2 regions of the Sutcliffiella sp. NPDC057660 genome follow, and region 2 is predicted to be linked to the other one. Evidence: a T-box and tRNA genes for the amino acid it is inferred to sense, from the RefSeq annotation. Region 2 holds a T-box; the other holds one or more tRNA genes.
The links. A T-box is a leader RNA that pairs with one kind of tRNA and senses whether it is charged. The one in region 2 lies ahead of ACFVAD_RS18045 (glutamine--tRNA ligase/YqeY domain fusion protein), so its partner is inferred to be a tRNA-Gln.
Positions count from the first base shown of each region.

Region 1 (3,463 bases), on a different contig from region 2:
GTTATCTAGTTTTGAAGGAATATAGCAAAAAAACGCTTGATTTTCTTCAAAGATATATTATAATAATATTTGTCTGGTAATGATGGCGAAGAGGCCACACCCGTTCCCATACCGAACACGGAAGTTAAGCTCTTCAGCGCCGATGGTAGTTGGGGGTTGTCCCCCTGTGAGAGTAGGACGTTGCCAGGCTGATATTGATCCACCATAGCTCAGCGGTAGAGCATTCGGCTGTTAACCGAAGGGTCGTAGGTTCGAATCCTACTGGTGGAGCCATATTATGGAGAGCTGTCCGAGTGGCCGAAGGAGCACGATTGGAAATCGTGTAGACGGTCAACGCCGTCTCAAGGGTTCAAATCCCTTGCTCTCCGCCATTATTTGTTGGCCCGTTGGTCAAGCGGTTAAGACACCGCCCTTTCACGGCGGTAACACGGGTTCGAATCCCGTACGGGTCACCATAGTTTTTTCGCGCTAGCGAAAATAACTTTCCCCATACATAGGAGGATTAGCTCAGCTGGGAGAGCATCTGCCTTACAAGCAGAGGGTCGGCGGTTCGATCCCGTCATCCTCCACCATTAAGTTTTTATAGAATACTATAACTTAATTATTATTATCGCGGGGTGGAGCAGTCTGGTAGCTCGTCGGGCTCATAACCCGAAGGTCGCAGGTTCAAATCCTGTCCCCGCAACCAAAATGGTCCCGTGGTGTAGCGGTTAACATGCCTGCCTGTCACGCAGGAGATCGCCGGTTCGATCCCGGTCGGGACCGCCATTTATAAGGCTCGGTAGCTCAGTTGGTAGAGCAATGGACTGAAAATCCATGTGTCGGCGGTTCGATTCCGTCCCGAGCCACTTTGATTCTTTCACGTAGTGAAAATAATCATCCTTTCTCATTTGCCGGTGTAGCTCAGTTGGTAGAGCAACTGACTTGTAATCAGTAGGTCGTGGGTTCGACTCCTATCGCCGGCACCACATATATGGAGGGGTAGCGAAGTGGCTAAACGCGGCGGACTGTAAATCCGCTCCTTAGGGTTCGGCAGTTCGAATCTGCCCCCCTCCACCATTTTTTTAAAAAGAGTAACATATTCATCTATAGGGGCATAGTTTAACGGTAGAACAGAGGTCTCCAAAACCTCCGGTGTGGGTTCGATTCCTACTGCCCCTGCCAATTATATTCATATTGTGGCGGTTGTGGCGAAGTGGTTAACGCACCTGATTGTGGTTCAGGCATTCGTGGGTTCGATTCCCATCAGTCGCCCCATTATTTTTAAATGATTGATTTAGTCATATAGATCAATACAAATAGCATAAATATTAAAAGCAATATTATTGGGCTATAGCCAAGCGGTAAGGCATCGCACTTTGACTGCGACATGCGTTGGTTCGAATCCAGCTAGCCCAGCCATTTTGCGGAAGTAGTTCAGTGGTAGAACACCACCTTGCCAAGGTGGGGGTCGCGGGTTCGAATCCCGTCTTCCGCTCCAAAAAAAATTCAGGTGGCATAGCCAAGTGGTAAGGCCAAGGTCTGCAAAACCTTTATCACCGGTTCAAATCCGGTTGCCACCTCCACTATTCAAAAACGAAGGCTTATAACTATATAAGCCGGGGTGGCGGAACTGGCAGACGCACAGGACTTAAAATCCTGCGGTAGGTGACTACCGTACCGGTTCGATTCCGGTCCTCGGCACCATTTGAATAGTTGAGTTATTGTTATGCCGGTGTGGCGGAATTGGCAGACGCGCACGACTCAAAATCGTGTTCCTCTGGAGTGCCGGTTCGACCCCGGCCACCGGTACTTATTTTATAGACAAGTTATCCAACCTGTCTATGCGGGTGTAGTTTAATGGTAAAACCTCAGCCTTCCAAGCTGATGTCGTGGGTTCGATTCCCATCACCCGCTCCATACATAGTATATAACGCAGTGTCTCGTTTCTTGAAAACGATGCATTGCGTTTTTTAATTTGTTCATATATGGGTACGAATGAAAATGCCCCTTCTAGTTTAAAGAAGAGGCTCTCCATTTACATGGTTCTGTTTATGTGGGACAAGGAACCTGTCCCCACCATGACCACGCGTCCCGTGCCGCCATGGACCTGGGTGAACATTTTTAGAATGGCTTCCAGCATTTCTTGGCATTCTGTATTGTCCATGGAGGGTTTAAGGTATATGATATGTACTGCTGAGGTGGTGGCTTCTGTGATGGCTGTTCTTTTGCTGTCTACAAAGGGACTGCCGAAGGAGCTTGTGGCGTCTTTTGTATGTACCATGTTATGAAGGGTGACTTCACGGCCGTTCAGTCCTTCGTAGGTGTTATCTTCCTCTCCAATTGTGATGGAGATATCCCCGTTAATCTTAGTGGAATCATAGATGCCAAGAGGGATTTCATATTTCAGGGAAAAGAAATTATTCAGGTCTACAGCAGAGTTGAAAGGCTCCAGGAACTGTCCTTTTTTTATACGGCGATAAAGGGCTTCCACTGAAGGACGATATCTGGAAGGGTCTGTTCCGGTCTGTTTGAAAATAGATCGCCATTCCATTATTCCCGGAATGTCTTTCATCTCTTTATCCACTAGGTCTATGTTCAAGGATTCCTGGAATAATCGGATCCTTCCTTTCAGCATTTGAGGAGAGCTGCCAATTGTGATATCTTCATAGAATATGATACCGAATTTTGCATTGGGGATAAGTTCTTTGACTGTAGATTCCAGCGTTACTCTCATACTTTTCATCCCTTCCATTGTTTTCAATATGGTAAGTGTAACATATTTCGTTTAGGATATAGAAATGATGACTGATAGAAAGGCTTTAAGCCGTTTTTATAAAGGAGGTGTTTATTTTGAATATAGCCAACCAGAAGCTGAAAGACGAGATAATTGCTTTTAGCAAAGAGATTGGTATCGATAAAATCGGATTTGCAAGTGCAGGTGTCTTTACCGGATTGAAGGAGAGGCTTCGGGTTCAGCAGGAAAACGGGTTTCAGTCCGGCTTTGAGGAGTCGGATATTGAGAAGAGGACGAATCCTGAATTGCTGCTTCCAAGAGCTAAATCAATCATTGCCATCGCCTTGGCCTATCCGTCGAAGCTAAAGGATGCTCCACGGAGTACACGGGAGGATCGGAGAGGGATTTTCTGCCGTGCTTCCTGGGGAGTGGATTATCATCATTTATTAAGGGATAAGCTCCAGCAGCTGGAGGCATTCATAAGGGAGAAACATCCTGATGCATCTATGAAATCAATGGTTGATACAGGTGAGCTTAGTGACCGTGCTGTAGCGGAACGTGCAGGGATCGGCTGGAGCGGTAAGAATTGTGCAATCATTACTCCCGAGTTTGGGTCTTATGTGTACCTTGGGGAAATGATTACGACCATTGCCTTTGAGCCGGATCAGCCTTTGGAGGATAATTGCGGTACTTGCAATAAATGTGTGGAGGTTTGTCCGACAGGTGCGCTTGTTCAAGGTGGACAGC
Region 1 is NZ_JBHVHV010000004.1:274,637-278,099, reverse strand. Features, by position in the region: rRNA gene rrf (5S ribosomal RNA) at 73-189, shown strand; tRNA gene ACFVAD_RS06110 (tRNA-Asn) at 199-273, shown strand; tRNA gene ACFVAD_RS06105 (tRNA-Ser) at 280-371, shown strand; tRNA gene ACFVAD_RS06100 (tRNA-Glu) at 381-455, shown strand; tRNA gene ACFVAD_RS06095 (tRNA-Val) at 497-572, shown strand; tRNA gene ACFVAD_RS06090 (tRNA-Met) at 612-688, shown strand; tRNA gene ACFVAD_RS06085 (tRNA-Asp) at 693-768, shown strand; tRNA gene ACFVAD_RS06080 (tRNA-Phe) at 776-848, shown strand; tRNA gene ACFVAD_RS06075 (tRNA-Thr) at 893-968, shown strand; tRNA gene ACFVAD_RS06070 (tRNA-Tyr) at 976-1,059, shown strand; tRNA gene ACFVAD_RS06065 (tRNA-Trp) at 1,091-1,164, shown strand; tRNA gene ACFVAD_RS06060 (tRNA-His) at 1,182-1,257, shown strand; tRNA gene ACFVAD_RS06055 (tRNA-Gln) at 1,327-1,401, shown strand; tRNA gene ACFVAD_RS06050 (tRNA-Gly) at 1,406-1,480, shown strand; tRNA gene ACFVAD_RS06045 (tRNA-Cys) at 1,492-1,565, shown strand; tRNA gene ACFVAD_RS06040 (tRNA-Leu) at 1,598-1,686, shown strand; tRNA gene ACFVAD_RS06035 (tRNA-Leu) at 1,711-1,791, shown strand; tRNA gene ACFVAD_RS06030 (tRNA-Gly) at 1,826-1,899, shown strand; gene ACFVAD_RS06025 (B3/B4 domain-containing protein) at 2,018-2,716, opposite strand; gene queG (tRNA epoxyqueuosine(34) reductase QueG) at 2,833-3,463, shown strand, end outside.
Region 1: it has a tRNA-Gln gene. The T-box ahead of ACFVAD_RS18045 (glutamine--tRNA ligase/YqeY domain fusion protein) is inferred to sense a tRNA for this amino acid. The anticodon was not compared.

Region 2 (3,463 bases):
TCTTATATTCAATACGGTCACCTGGTAATCCAATCACTCTCTTTATGTAGTCCTTCTCCTCTGTTGCGTGAAATACAACAATATCAAATCTTTTTGGATCCCCAATTTTAGTTACAATCATTCGTTCTTGATCTTCTAGAGTAGATTCCATTGATTCCCCATCCACTACAATAGGTGAAAATAACAAAGATCTTACAATAAAAGCTAATGCCATAGCGATTAGGAGAGCCTTACCCCATTCCAAAAATACTTTTCTATCAACTGTCATTTCCTTCATCCTTTCTTCTAGCGGGAGTCCAAATATCTATATAAAAAACCAAAAAAAGAACACTCATAGAAGCTTATCCTATTCTAGATAAGCTTCCTTATATTGCATTGCATAGATACTATCCTTCTCCTAAAGAATATTTTACAAGGTAATGAATATTAACTAATTGAAATTCTTTAGAATTATGTTACTTGTTAAACACTTACAGAAACTTCCCTAACCACTCGAAGACTTGTTGATAATAGTCATCGATGTTTTCCTGGCGCCATGAACTTTGATGGTGATCTTCATCATAGAGCACAAGTTGGGCTGGTTTATTCAACCTCTTCAGTGCGGAAAACATCGGTCCTGCTTCAGCATGACTTTTAATCACGAAAAAACACCTTTGTATCCAATTCGAATTTTTATTGATCTAGCATCCATTTCACAGCATCCAATAGATTTTCAGCTACAAAATCAGGCTCCACTTCTTTCCATTTTTGACGGTACGCAGCGAGTGAGCTCCTGCCCCATCCTGTCAAAACCAATATTTTTGTTGCACCCACTGAATGTGCAGCTAGCATATCGGTTTCTCCAACATCCCCGATGAAAACGGTTTTTGTTAAGTCTATGTTATGTTTTTTAGCAGCTTCCAACAATAATCCCGGATTCGGCTTGTGGCAGTCACACCCTTCAGTATGACTATGCGGACAAATGAAAACATCATCAAAGCCATAGGACATGAATTCTTTGGAAAAATCATTGATTGTCGCTTCACCTCTGCTGATCCTGTGCTGGTTCGTGCATGCAAACATTTTTATTCCATTGTCCTTTAACAGCTGAAAAGCAGATAGACTAAACGGATAAGGAGTAAATTCCCTTGGATGAATAAAATGCCCCGTACCACCAATGGTTCCATCGCGGTCAATAAATACAGCTTGAATATCTTTCATTTTCAGCAAGAAAAATCACATCCTAAAAAATAATCCTCTGTTACCTAATACCAATTATTTCAAAAAAACTTAATTTTCACAAGATTTTTCCCGAAAAAGGGATCTTATGCTCCTTCTTAAAATTTTTGCGGGAAGTATCTTTACATTTGATTAAGACATTGATAAGATATTTGATAATTTAATAACCAAGAATTGTAATTGCGATGATGAGAAGAGTAGATAAAATTAATTCTTTGCAGAGAGCTCCGGAAGCTGAAAAGGAGTAAGAATGATTTATCGAACCAAGGCTCTGAGCATTCACATTGGAACTTTTTAGGGATAGTGTGACAGGTGCTCCTGTTATAGGGCTAGGGTATACGTATTGAATTAATACCGTACCTGATGAGGTTAATATGGCAACATATTGACAAACTGGGGTGGTACCACGGATCTAAAATCTCGTCCCCAAGACTGAATGAGTCTTGGGGGTGGGATTTTTTTTATTGGATAAAAACACTAATAATCTTAGGAGGGTCTAATATGGACGGGAAAACGGAAGCGAACCATAACAGTTTGGAAAGGGTCATTATCGAGGATTTGGAAAACGGAGCATACAGTAGAACGATTTGCACAAGGTTCCCTCCAGAACCGAATGGTCATCTTCATATCGGAAGTGCCTATGCGATTAATATGAACTACCGGATTGCTCAACATTTCAATGGAGATTTCAACCTCCGCTTTGACGATACGAATCCTTTAAAAGAAGAAAGCGAATATGTCGATTCCATCATTGAAGACATGAATTGGCTCGGCTATCCTCCCGGTGATCGGATATTTTATGGATCGGATTATTCAAACGAGATATTCGATGCAGCAATCAGCTTAATAAAATCCGGAAAAGCCTATGTGTGCGGATTGTCTCAGGAGGAGACGAGGGAATTTCGCGGTACCCTGACAGAGCCTGGGAAAAACAGCCCTTATAGGGAAAGGCCGGTAGAAGAAAACCTCAAGTTATTTTTGAAGATGAAAAATGGCGAATTTCCAACAGGCTCGATGGTGTTAAGAGCAAAGATTGATATGGCATCCCCAAACATGAATATAAGGGATCCTATTCTGTACCGGATTATCCATGCAAGCCATTATAGAACGGGCAGCCAATGGTGTATTTATCCCATGTATGATTTTGCCCACCCGATACAGGACGCTATTGAAGGTGTCACCCACTCATTCTGCTCGATAGAGTTCAAAGACCATCGCCCACTGTACGAATGGGTGCTGACAGAACTGAATATAATTCAACCACCAAAGCAGAGGGAGTTTGGAAGAGTTAATATAACCGGTGTTGTGACAAGTAAACGGTATCTGCGGGAATTGGTAACAGGAAATGTTGTAGATGGATGGGATGACCCGAGATTGCCTACTATAAGCGGGCTAAGGAGAAGGGGATTCACTCCAGGCAGCATAAGAAATTTCATAAATGACATCGGTTTTATCAGGCATCAAAGCATTGTGGATATTGCCATGCTGGAAAGCACACTTAGAAATGAGTTGAAAACAAAAGCGAATAGTGCGATGGCGGTATTGAACCCTTTGAAGGTTACGATAACCAATTATCCTGAAGACAAGACCGAACTTCTATCAATTGAAAATAATACAGAAAACAAAGAGTTAGGCCACAGGGATGTTCTCTTTTCAAAAGAGCTGTATATAGAAAGAGAGGACTTTATGGAAGTGCCGGCTAAAGGATTTAAAAGACTATCCTTACATTCCGAAGTCCGCTTGAAGGGTGCCTATTTCATTAAGTGTAATGAAGTGATTAAAGATGATGCTACAGGGGAGATATTGGAGCTTAGATGCACATATGATCAAAAAACCAAAAGCGGAACGGGGTTCACCGGAAGAAAAGTCAAGGGGACTATTCATTGGGTTTCCGCATTGAACAGCGAAACTGCGGAGGTTCATCTTTTTGAAAAACTGTTCGAAGATGAAGACAGTGTAAAGGATACAGAAAAAACATGGGAGCAGAAAATCAATCCAAAATCGAAAACAGTCCTGAAAAATTGCAGAATCGAATCTTGGATGAAAAATGTAAAAGTCGAAGATAGATTCCAATTTCTACGCCACGGTTATTTTTGCCTGGATAAGCACTCAACGGAAAATACGCTGATCTTCAACAGGATTGTCCCATTGAAGGACTCCTGGACAGGAAAGCCCGGAAGATAAAGGTCAAGTTGCATCCGAAAACAAGACGGATATGAAAAAGCAGGAAGTCCATGACTCCCTG
Region 2 is NZ_JBHVHV010000016.1:15,588-19,050, reverse strand. Features, by position in the region: gene lepB (signal peptidase I) at 1-268, opposite strand, end outside; gene ACFVAD_RS18055 (hypothetical protein) at 471-641, opposite strand; gene ACFVAD_RS18050 (HAD-IIIA family hydrolase) at 673-1,200, opposite strand; T-box leader at 1,395-1,649, shown strand; gene ACFVAD_RS18045 (glutamine--tRNA ligase/YqeY domain fusion protein) at 1,720-3,402, shown strand.